DNA from 3 places in the Streptomyces sp. NPDC015125 genome. Region 3 is predicted to be linked to each of the others. Evidence: riboswitches for the same ligand, from Rfam matches in the RefSeq annotation. Region 3 holds a riboswitch; each other region holds the start of a gene.
The links. A riboswitch is a leader RNA that binds a small molecule or an ion and turns the genes downstream of it on or off. The one in region 3 is predicted to bind thiamine pyrophosphate.
Positions count from the first base shown of each region.

Region 1: it holds a riboswitch for thiamine pyrophosphate, as region 3 does, so the genes downstream of both, thiC (phosphomethylpyrimidine synthase ThiC) here and ACF088_RS00365 (thiamine ABC transporter substrate binding subunit) in region 3, are expected to answer to the same signal.
Region 2: it holds a riboswitch for thiamine pyrophosphate, as region 3 does, so the genes downstream of both, thiO (glycine oxidase ThiO) here and ACF088_RS00365 (thiamine ABC transporter substrate binding subunit) in region 3, are expected to answer to the same signal.

Region 1 covers NZ_JBIBVF010000006.1:257,187-261,080, forward strand. Annotated here, with positions in the region: gene ACF088_RS17080 (hypothetical protein) at 1-318, shown strand, start outside; gene thiC (phosphomethylpyrimidine synthase ThiC) at 450-2,234, opposite strand; TPP riboswitch at 2,228-2,384, opposite strand; gene ACF088_RS17090 (YibE/F family protein) at 2,452-3,879, shown strand.
Region 2 covers NZ_JBIBVF010000030.1:718-4,611, reverse strand. Annotated here, with positions in the region: gene ACF088_RS37770 (Rv2175c family DNA-binding protein) at 68-433, opposite strand; gene ACF088_RS37765 (NAD(P)/FAD-dependent oxidoreductase) at 590-1,831, opposite strand; TPP riboswitch at 1,988-2,100, shown strand; gene thiO (glycine oxidase ThiO) at 2,098-3,351, shown strand; gene thiS (sulfur carrier protein ThiS) at 3,348-3,569, shown strand; gene ACF088_RS37750 (thiazole synthase) at 3,579-3,894, shown strand, end outside.
Region 3 covers NZ_JBIBVF010000001.1:95,839-99,732, reverse strand. Annotated here, with positions in the region: gene ACF088_RS00380 (RNHCP domain-containing protein) at 53-406, shown strand; gene ACF088_RS00375 (hypothetical protein) at 561-782, opposite strand; gene rlmN (23S rRNA (adenine(2503)-C(2))-methyltransferase RlmN) at 1,087-2,193, shown strand; TPP riboswitch at 2,227-2,347, shown strand; gene ACF088_RS00365 (thiamine ABC transporter substrate binding subunit) at 2,451-3,527, shown strand; gene ACF088_RS00360 (ABC transporter permease) at 3,503-3,894, shown strand, end outside.

The sequences.
Region 1 (3,894 bases), on a different contig from region 3:
CCCCAGGTCGCCAGAACCGACGAACTGGGCGAGGCACTGGACCACGCCCGTGAGGTGTGGCGCGGTGCCCTCCTGGAGCGCGGTGTGCTGCCATTTCTCCGTGAGGCCCTCGCCGACCCCACCGCCACTCCGGGCGACGACCCGGCCCGCTACGTCCCCCGCCGCACTCCGCCGCCCGAAAGCCGGATCCCCACCCTCGGCTACACCCGCCCCGAGTTCACCAGCCCCGACAGCGGCTCCTCGGGGTCCCGCCCGCGCTACTCCAGCCCGGACTTCACCAGCCCGGATTACGGGGGATCCGACCACCAGCCGGATTAGCGCGGGGCAGCCCGGCGCCGTGAGAGTCGCCGGGAGGCGCCCACGCCGCAGGAAGGGCAAGCGGAAGGCCCCCGCCTTTCGGTGGGGGCCTTCCTGCCGAGGTGCCCGAAGGCGCGACGTCCGAAGGCGGGCTACTCCGCGAGCGGCAGATACACGCGGTTGCCCGCAGCCGCGAACTCCTTCGACTTCTCGGCCATTCCGGCCTCGGGGTCGATCGCCAGATCACCCCCGTGTTCGCGGCGGATGTCCTGGCTGATCTTCATCGAGCAGAACTTCGGGCCGCACATCGAGCAGAAGTGGGCCGTCTTCGCCGGCTCGGCAGGCAGCGTCGCGTCATGGAAGGCGCGGGCCGTGTCCGGGTCGAGGGCCAGGTTGAACTGGTCCTCCCAGCGGAACTCGAAGCGGGCGTCGGAGAGCGCGTCATCCCATCCCTGGGCGCCCGGATGCCCCTTGGCCAGGTCTGCCGCATGAGCCGCGATCTTGTACGTGATGACGCCGGTCTTGACGTCGTCGCGGTCCGGGAGGCCCAGATGCTCCTTGGGCGTGACGTAGCAGAGCATGGCGGTGCCCCACCAAGCGATCATCGCCGCGCCGATACCAGAGGTGATGTGGTCGTAGGCGGGTGCGATATCGGTGGTCAGCGGCCCGAGCGTATAGAACGGGGCCTCCTCGCAGATCTCCTGCTGGAGGTCGATGTTCTCCTTGATCTTGTGCATCGGGACATGTCCCGGGCCCTCGATCATCGTCTGGACGCCGTGCCGCTTGGCGATGGTGTTCAGCTCACCGAGTGTCCGCAGCTCCGCGAACTGGGCCTCGTCATTGGCGTCCGCGATGGATCCGGGGCGCAGGCCGTCTCCGAGCGAGTAGGTGACGTCGTACGAGGCGAGGATCTCGCAGAGCTCCTCGAAGTGCGTATAGAGGAACGACTCCTTGTGATGCGCCAGGCACCAGGCCGCCATGATCGAACCACCGCGGGAGACGATGCCGGTCTTACGGCGGGCCGTCAGGGGGACATAACGGAGCAGCACCCCGGCGTGCACCGTCATGTAGTCGACGCCCTGTTCGGCCTGCTCGATGACGGTGTCCTTGTAGATCTCCCAGGTCAGCTCCTCGGCCTTGCCGTCGACCTTCTCCAGTGCCTGGTAGAGGGGGACGGTGCCGATGGGGACGGGGGAGTTGCGCAGCACCCATTCGCGGGTGGTGTGGATATTGCGGCCGGTGGAGAGGTCCATGACCGTGTCGGCGCCCCAGCGAGTCGCCCAGGTCATCTTCTCCACCTCCTCCTCGATGGAGGAAGTGACCGCCGAATTGCCGATGTTGGCGTTCACCTTCACCAGGAAGTTCTTGCCGATGATCATCGGCTCGATCTCCGGGTGGTTGATGTTCGACGGCAGCACCGCGCGTCCCGCCGCGATCTCGTCGCGGACGAACTCGGGGGTGACGTTCTCGCGGAGGGCGACATACTCCATCTCCGCGGTGATCTCGCCGCGCTGGGCGTAGGCGAGCTGGGTGACCGCGGCGCCGTCACGGCCGCGGCGGGGCTGGCGGGGGCGGCCCGGGAAGACCGCGTCGAGGTTCTTGAGACCGCCGCGCGGCGAGGTGTGCTTGAGGCCGTCGTCCTCGGGCCGCAGGGGGCGGCCCGTGTACTCCTCGGTGTCGCCGCGAGTGATGATCCAGTTCTCCCGCAGCGGCGCCAGACCACGGCGGACGTCGGTATCGATGTGCGGGTCGGTGTACGGCCCTGACGTGTCGTAAAGCGTCACGTCCTTGCCGTTGGTGAGGTGCACCCGCCGGACCGGGACCCGAAGATCCGGGCGCGATCCGGAGACATAGCCCTTGTGCCAGCCGATCTGCGGCTCACTGCTGCCGCCGGCACCGTTTCCGTTTTCGGGCGTGCGTGCATCCTGCAGAGTCATGAGACCCAACTCCCTACGCCGGCATTACCCGGTAACAGGTTCAGCGGTCGACGCAGCGGCTTGCGTCCATGGGCGTTTCACGTGAAACGCCGCTGGGACGAAGGTCAGCGCCCTCTCAGCCCGGTGCTCCGAGCTCCCGCGATTGCAAAGGTGGCACCACGGTAGCGGCCGATGTGGCGGAGTGAACAGGGGGCCCCGGAGTTCTTGCAATGATCGGGTGGTGAGCCCTCACGAGTCCCACCACCATTCCGCCGTGCACTCACACGCGCACGGCCATGGCCCTGCCGCGCCCGTCTCCCGGCATCTGCGCAAGGTCATCGCGGCAGTGTTGATCCCTTTTGCAGCCGCGGTGGCGGTCGGCCTGGTCGTGCTCTGGCCGGGAGGTGCGCCTCCCCATAAGCCGTCCGGCGTCGGCTTCGACCAGCCCACGGAGCAGGCCAGAGTCATCAAGGTGGCGGAGGTGAACTGCGCGGATGTCCATGCCGAGCAGCAGCCCCAGCCACCGTCCCCGACAGGACAACCACCGGCCGGGGGCCGGGCCAAAGGCGAGCCCTGTCAGCAGGCGACGATCAAAGTCACCACGGGAGAGAACGCGGGACGCACCTTCCAGGCGGTAGTGACGCCGGACGCCCTGCGTCACTACACCACCGGCCAGGACGTGGTGGTGGCGTACTCCCCCAAGGCGCCGAAGGATCTGCAGTATTCGGTCAGCGATGTCGACCGGACCCTCCCGATGTGGGTACTGGCCGCCCTCTTCGCGTTCGCGGTGGTAATCGTCGGCCGACTGCGTGGAGTACTGGCGCTGGTGGCACTGGCGGCCAGCTTTGTGGTCCTGACGCTGTTCATCCTCCCGGCGATCCTTCAGGGTTCCAACCCGCTGGTGGTGGCAGTGGTCGGGGGAAGCGCGATCATGCTGATCGCGCTGTACCTGTGCCATGGGCTGACGGCCCGTACGTCGGTGGCCGTACTCGGCACCCTCGCCTCGCTGCTGCTGATCGGGCTGCTCGGATCGGTGTTCATCAACTGGGCGCTGCTGACCGGCAATACGGACGACACGACGGGGCTGGTGCACGGCCTGTACCCCGATATCGAGATCCGCGGTCTGCTGCTCGCCGGGATCATCATCGGGTCTCTGGGGGTGCTCGACGATGTGACGGTGACGCAGACCGCCGCGGTCTGGGAACTCAAGGAGGCGGACCCGTTGGCCGGCTGGCGCAAGCTCTACGGCGCCGCGATGCGGATCGGCCGGGACCACATCGCGTCCGTCGTCAACACCCTTGTGCTGGCCTACGCGGGTGCCGCACTGCCGTTGCTTTTGCTGTTCTCGATCGCACAGAGCAGCGTCGGCACGGTCGCCACGAGCGAAGTGGTCGCGGAGGAGGTCGTCCGCACGCTCGTGGGCAGCATCGGGCTGGTGGCCGCAGTGCCGCTGACGACGTTGCTGGCGGCACTGGTGGTCTCGGCGGACCGGAAGGGGCGGGGCGGGCCGGGAAGTGACGGCGGGCCGGGAGTCGTCCGGCAGTCCGGGGCAGATTTCGGGGCCGAGGTGGATGCCGGGGCCGGAATGGGTGCCGGCATGCCGACAGGCGCCACGGAGAGCCGTCCGGGCCGTCGCGGGGGACGCGGCAGGCGCCGTAAGCGGTGACGGAAGCTCAGGGAC
Region 2 (3,894 bases), on a different contig from region 3:
ACGCCCCGCGGATGCGGTTACGGATGCTGGTGCGGCCGCCGGCACAGGGCGGGCCGCGCCTTCGGCGTCAGACGGCGAGCGCCTGGGCCCGGCGCTTCACCTCCGTGCCGCGATTCTCGCGCAGCGCCTGGGCGGGCGTGCCGGGCAGGGTCTCATCCGGGGTGAACAGCCACTCCAGCATCTCCTCGTCGGTGAAGCCGTCGTCCTTGAGGAGGGTGAGGGTGCCGACGAGGCCCTTGACCACCTTGTCGTCCTGGATGAAATCGGCGGGCACGTGCAGCGCCCGGTTTTCGCCGCGGCGCACCGCGATCAGCTGGCCCTCCTTGACCAGCTGCCGGACCCGCGTCACCTCGACGCCGAGCTGTTCGGCGATGTCGGGGAGGGTGAGCCAGGCGGGGACGAGTCCATCGATGTTTGCGTCAATCTCGGTCACGGGACAAGCCTGCCACCTCCCACTGACAGCCGGTAGCCGGGCATCGCCATCAGGGGCCTGCTGCACACCGGAGGGTGACAGCCGGCACCCGGGGGCATCCGCCGGTCACGGCTCTCCCCCCCCACCCGCCGCCCGGCACCGGCAGCCGGCGCCCGGCTACAGCGCCGCGGCCTTCAGCGGCACCGACGCATTCGCGGCCCGCTCCCGGTCCAGGGCCACACCCCGCTCGATCAGCTTCCGCCCCTGGGCGAGGTCCCGGGGCCGCCCCACGGCCAGCAGCGCGACGAGCCGTCCTTCCCGCAGCCAGATCACCGACCAGGCGGCCCCGGCCGGGTCGCCGCGCCAGACCAGCTCATCGGCGTCCCCGTGGTGGCCCACGTACTGCACGAACCGGCCGAACTGCTCCGACCAGAAGTACGGGACGGGGTCGTAGGCCACCCCTTCCGCCTCGCCGCGGGCGATGTTCTCGGCGACCGTGCGCGGGCCCTGGAGCGCGTTGTCCCAGTGGTGGATCAGCAGCCGGGTGCCGTAGCGGGCCGACGGGAAGGAGGCACAGTCGCCGACCGCGTAGACATCGGCCACGGAGGTGCGCAGTTGCTCGTCGGCCAGTACGGAGCCGTCCCGCGGCGAGACCTCGACGCCCGAGCCGGCCAGCCAGCCGGTCGCGGGGCGGGCACCGATCCCGATGACCACCGCGTCGGCGGGCAGCACCGTGCCGTCCTCGAGGGTGACCGCGCCCGCCGTGACGGAGGCGACCCGGGCGCCGGTGCGCAGCTCAGCGCCCGCATCCGCGTACCAGCCGGTCATATGGGCGGCGACCTCGGCGGGCAGCGCACCGGCCAGCGGGCGGTCGGCGGCTTCGACGACGGTGACCGCGCACCCCGCCTCGCGTGCCGCGGTCGCGAACTCGGCACCGATCCAGCCCGCCCCGACGACCACGATCTCGTGCTGGGCGGCGAGCACCGGCCGCAGCCGCTCGGCGTCGTCCAGGGTGCGCAGCAGATGGACGCCGGGCAGCCCCTCGCTGCCGGGCAGCACGATCGGGTCGGCACCGGTCGCCAGGACCGCATAGTCGTAGGGGACCGGGCCGTCGGCCGTCTCGATCACATGGGCGTCCGGCACCAGGGCGGTGACCGGGCGGCTGAGGTGGAGTGCCACGCCGAGCGCTTCGAAGTCGACGTCGAAGGCGGAGCCCTCGGCCTTGCCCAGCAGCACCGCCTTGGACAGCGGCGGACGGTCGTAGGGCTGGTGGGGCTCGTCACCGAGGAGCGTGATCGCGCCGGGCCAGCCCTGTTCGCGCAGGGCGACCGCGGTCTGCACACCTGCGATTCCGGCGCCGGCGATCACGACGTGCGGCGTGCGGTCAGGGGCCTGGGAGGACTTGCTCTGCTCGCTCACCCGATCACTCTAGGACGGGGTGTGAGGCGGCTCGCAGCAGCGCGCAAGGAGATCTCTGACACAGCGTCACCGTCCGGGCGGCCCGGGACGCGGGCCCCCGGGAGACCGGGGGCGCTGCCTTACGGTGCGTCGCGGCCCCGTATTAGGGTGATGGATACACGCACTCGCGGGAGCCCGGACGCACCGGGCTGAGAGGGAGGCTGACCGGCCTCCGACCGTACGAACCTGATCCGGGTCATGCCGGCGAAGGGAGGGGCTGGACGCCCATGCACGCAGCGGCCACACGATCACAACCCACCCCGCCAAGCCCTGATGTACTGGTCATCGGCGGCGGCATCATCGGCCTGGTCACCGCCTGGCGGGCGGCCGTCCGCGGGCTGAGCGCCGCGGTGGCCGACCCCGCGCCCGGTGGCGGGGCGGCCCGGGTCGCGGCCGGGATGCTGGCAGCGGTCACCGAGCTCCACTACGGCGAGCAGACCCTGCTGGGCCTCAATCTCGCCTCCGCCCGGCGCTACCCCCGGTTCGTCGAAGAGCTGGAGGAGGCCGCGGGCCGGCCCGTCGGCTATCGGCGGTGCGGCACCCTGGCCGTCGCGCTGGACGCCGACGACCGTGCCCATCTGCGCGAACTGCACACCCTGCAGATCCGCTCGGGACTGGAGTCACAGTGGCTGACGGGGCGCGAGTGCCGGCGGCTGGAGCCGATGCTCGCCCCCGGGGTGCGCGGCGGTCTGCGGGTGGACGGCGACCATCAGGTCGATCCGCGCCGGCTGGCGAGCGCGCTGCTGACCGCCTGTGAACGCTCCGGGGTGGCCTTCCACCGGAGCCCGGCCGCGCGGCTGACGGTCGACGGCGGCCGTGCCACCGGCGCGGAACTCGCCGACGGGACACGGGTGCCGGCCGGTCAGGTCGTCCTGGCCGCGGGCAGCCACAGCGGCCGGCTCGCCGGCGTGCCCGACGAGGTGCTGCCCCGGGTGCGCCCGGTCAAGGGCCAGGTGCTGCGGCTGCGGCTCCCGGACATGCCCGCGGGCAGCCCCGCCTTCCTCTCCCGCACCGTACGGGCGGTCGTCCGCGGCGGCCCCCTCTATCTGGTCCCGCGCGAGAACGGCGAACTGGTCGTCGGCGCCACCAGCGAGGAGCTGGGCTGGGACACCACCGTGACCGCGGGCGGGGTCTACGAGCTGCTGCGGGACGCGCACGAGCTGGTCCCCGGCATCACCGAGCTGCCGCTCGTCGAGACCTGCGCCGGACTGCGCCCCGGCTCCCCCGACAACGCCCCGATGCTCGGGCCGACCGCACTGCCCGGCCTGCACCTCGCCACCGGCCACTTCCGCAACGGAGTGCTGCTCACCCCGGTCACCGGTGACGCGATGGCCGAAGTACTGGCCACCGGGCTCCTTCCCGAGGAGGCCCGACCGTTCTCCCCCGCGCGCTTCTCCCCCACCCCTGAACGGCGCGGGGGGACCCCCATCACCGCCCCGGGACCCGAGCACACCCGTGCCCCACAGGAGCAACCCGTATGAACGCCGCCCCACCCACCGTCTCGGTGTCCGTCAACGGCGAGACCCGCGAGATCCCCGGCGGGCTGACCCTCGACCGGCTCGTCGCCACACTGTCCCAGGCGCCCGCCGGGGTGGCCGCGGCGGTCAATGAGACCGTGGTGCCCCGTACCCAGTGGCCCACCACTCCGCTCGCCGACGGCGACCGCGTCGAGGTGCTCACCGCGGTCCAGGGAGGCTGATCCGCAGACATGACCGACACCGCAACGCTCCGGGGGACGCCCCCCACCGCATCCGACAGCGGCTTCGCCGCGGGCTGTGACCCCCTCACCCTCGCCGGCACCGCTTTCGCGTCCCGCCTGATCATGGGGACCGGTGGCGCGCCCAGCCTCGACGTCCTGGAGCGGGCGCTGCTCGCCTCCGGTACGGAGCTGACCACGGTCGCCATGCGGCGGCTGGATCCGACCGTGCAGGGCTCGGTGCTGTCCGTACTGGAGCGGCACAAGATCAAGGTGCTGCCGAATACCGCGGGCTGCTTCACCGCGGGCGAAGCGGTGCTCACCGCCC
Region 3 (3,894 bases):
GAACCCTGCGCCTCCGAGTTGAAGATCCCTTCGACTCGCTGAGGAGCAGCACATCAGCAGAACCACCGAGAACACCGGCTTCACGTGCAGCAACTGTGGTGAAGAGGTCGCACCCCTCGTCAACGGGAGCTACCGCAACCACTGCCCGCAGTGTCTGCATTCGCTTCATGTGGACGTCAGGCCCGGAGACCGTGCCGGCGACTGCCGGGCGTTGATGCGCCCGGTGGCCGTCGACCACCACTCCGCCAAGGGCTACATGATCGTCCACCGCTGCACCGGCTGCGGCGTCCGCCGTCGCAACCGCATGGCCGACGATCCCCACCAGGGCGACGACCTCGACCAGGTCCTCACCGTGATGCGCAGGGGGATCAGCCGTCACGAAGCAGGCCGGCACCCCCGGCCCTGACGGCTCATCCGACGCCTCGCGGCCCCCGCCTCGGCGGGGGCCGTCCGTCGGGGGAGCGGCTGCTGCCGCGATGTGGCGTGGCGCAGTGTGGGTGCTCCGCCGGGCATCCCGCCGTCGTGGCCGAGCGTGCGGATGCCCCGGACGTCGCGAGGGCTCAGAGCTTGGACAATTTGGCGTACGGAGTCATGATCCGTGCCTGCTGCGAACCGAAGTCGACAAGTACCGCGATCTCATCCTCGATACAGATCACGCGGCCGAGGCCGTACTCATCGTGTGTGACCCGGTCGCCCATCGCGAACTGCTTGGGAGGACGCGTGACCGGGGGCTTGAAGGGGCTGGACGGCAGATGGCGCCGGGCTACGGCAGGTTTTGTCATTACGAGCAGTATGCGCCTGGTGAGCGAGCTGCCCCCCAACCCGCCGGCTAACGCAACCAAGCCGAGATCTCTTCGGCGGCCACTGCTCACCCGGTTTCCCCGCCACACGGAGTGATCACAGTTGAGCGCCAAGGCCGAGGTCGAGCCGATGATCCGGCCGTCCCCGGGGCGTCCCCGGGTCGTCCCCGGGCCGTCCCCGGGCCGTGCGAGGCGGGCCGTCAAGGGCAGAAGGCCACCGTGGGTGATGGACCCCTCACCGCTCCGGCCTGGGGCTCCCTGGACGATCTGCCACACTGGACGCACCATGCCTGCACCCGGAGAACTTACTTTCGTCGCGCCGCGTGGGGCCAAGAAGCCTCCGCGGCACCTTGCCGATCTCACTCCCGTCGAGCGTCGCGAAGCGGTGGCCGCGATCGGGGAGAAGCCGTTTCGCGCCAAGCAGCTGTCGCAGCACTACTTCGCCCGCTATGCGCACGACCCGGCGCAGTGGACCGACATCCCGGCCGCGGCGCGCGAGAAGCTGGCGAGCGAGCTGCTGCCGGACCTGATGAAGGTCATGCGGCACATCTCGTGTGACGACGACACCACGCGCAAGACCCTGTGGAAGCTGCACGACGGCACGCTCGTCGAGTCCGTGCTGATGCGCTACCCGGACCGGGTCACCATGTGCATCTCCTCGCAGGCCGGGTGCGGAATGAACTGTCCGTTCTGCGCGACGGGGCAGGCGGGCCTGGACCGGAATCTGTCGACCGCCGAGATCGTGCACCAGATCGTCGACGGGATGCGAGCGCTGCGCGACGGCGAGGTGCCGGGCGGGCCGGCGCGGCTGTCCAACATCGTCTTCATGGGGATGGGCGAGCCGCTCGCCAACTACAAGCGGGTGGTCGGGGCGATCCGGCGGCTGACCGACCCCGAGCCCGACGGGCTGGGGCTTTCCCAGCGGGGCATCACCGTCTCGACGGTCGGGCTGGTGCCGGCGATGCTGCGGTTCGCCGACGAAGGATTCAAGTGCCGGCTGGCGGTGTCGCTGCATGCGCCCGATGACGAGCTGCGCGACACCCTGGTGCCCGTCAACACGCGCTGGAAGGTGCGTGAGGTGCTGGACGCGGCGTGGGAGTACGCGGAGAAGTCCGGGCGCCGGATTTCGATCGAGTACGCGCTGATCCGGGACATCAACGACCAGGCGTGGCGCGGTGACCTGCTGGGACGGCTGCTGAAGGGCAAGCGCGTCCATGTGAACCTCATTCCGCTGAATCCGACGCCCGGTTCGAAGTGGACCGCCTCGCGTCCCGAGGACGAGCGGGCGTTCGTCCAGGCCATCGAGGCACACGGTGTGCCGGTGACCGTCCGCGACACCCGCGGCCAGGAGATCGACGGCGCCTGCGGGCAGCTCGCGGCCTCGGAACGTTGACCGCCCGCTGGTACTGTGTGATCGAACAAATGCACCATCCGACAGGGGAGCGCCACAGCGCTGAGAGTGCGGAAGCGTCGTAGACCTACGGCGCCCGCAGACCCTTGAACCTCGCCCGGGTCATTCCGGGTAGGAAGTTCGGTCGTCACTCATGCTGTTGCGCCCCGCCCCGAGTCCCCTCCGTACGTCTTCGGACGCCGGGAGCCGTGGACACCGGGCGGGGCCGCGTCTCTTCCTGGCCAGCCAGGAGGAAATCAGTGAGCACCACGAGCAGAATCACCGCCACGGCGGTCGCCGCCGCGGTCGGCATGTCCGCGCTGGCCGCATGCGGTGCCCCGGGCGGCGGGGGTGCGGACGCCAAGACCGTCACGCTCGTCAGCCATGACTCGTTCAACGTCTCCAAGTCCGTCCTGAGCGCCTTCGAGAAGGAGAGCGGCTACCAGGTCAGGATCCTCAAGGGCGGGGATGCCGGGAAGGCCGTCAACCAGGCGATCCTGTCCAAGGGCAATCCGCAGGGCGATGTGTTCTTCGGCATCGACAACACGCTGCTCTCGCGCGGTCTGCACGAGGGAGTCTTCAGCCCGTACCGGGCCAAGGGGCTGGCGGACGTTCCGGCCGGGCTGCAGCTCGACAAGGGCGAGCACCGCGTCACCCCGCTCGACTACGGCGACATCTGCGTCAACTACGACCGCGGGTACTTCGCCCGCCACAAGACCGCGCCGCCGAAGAGCTTCGATGATCTGCTGAAGCCCCGGTACAAGGGCATGCTCGTGACGGAGAATTCCGCCACGTCCTCCCCGGGGCTCGCCTTCCAGCTCGGCACCATCGCGAAGTACGGGCAGGACGGCTGGCAGAGCTACTGGAAGAAGCTCAAGGCCAACGGCGTCGAGGTCGTCGACGGCTGGGAACAGGCCTACAACGACCGGTTCTCGGGCTCCGCGGCCGGCCAGGGCAAGGGCGACAAGCCGCTGGTGGTCTCCTACGCCTCCAGCCCGCCGGCCGAGGTGCTGGGCAAGAAGCCCGCGCCCAAGGAGGCGCCGACCGGGGTCGCGACGGGCACCTGCTTCCGCCAGATCGAATTCGGCGGCCTGCTCAAGGGAGCGAAGAACGAGAAGGGCGGTAAGGCGCTGCTGGACTTTTTGCTGAGCAAGAAGTTCCAGGAGGACGTACCGCTGCAGATGTTCGTCAACCCGGCACGCGAGGACGCCAAGGTGCCGGAGCTGTTCACCAAGTACGGCACGACGATCGGCAAGCCCACGACGCTGCCTCCCGAGACGATCACCAAGAACCGCGAACAGTGGATCAAGCAGTGGTCCTCGCTCGTTCTGAAGTAGTCCGCAGCCGGCGCCCGCGGCCCGTGCGGGGAACGGCGGCGCGGCTCGGCCTGATGGCGGTGCCGCTCGCCTTCTTCGCGCTGTTCTTCGCCTATCCGGTCGTGGCGATCGTCGGGCGGGGGCTGAAGGACGGCGGACAGTGGCAATTCGGCCGGTTCGGGACCGTGCTGAGCGACCCGGACGTCGTGCATGTGCTGTGGTTCACCGTCTGGCAGGCGGCGGCCTCGACCGGGCTGACGCTGCTGATCGCGCTGCCCGGTGCGTATGTCTTCGCGCGTTTCGACTTCCCGGGCAAACAGCTGCTGCGGGCGGTGGTGGCGGTGCCGTTCGTGCTGCCCACCGTCGTCGTCGGCTCGGCCTTCCTGGC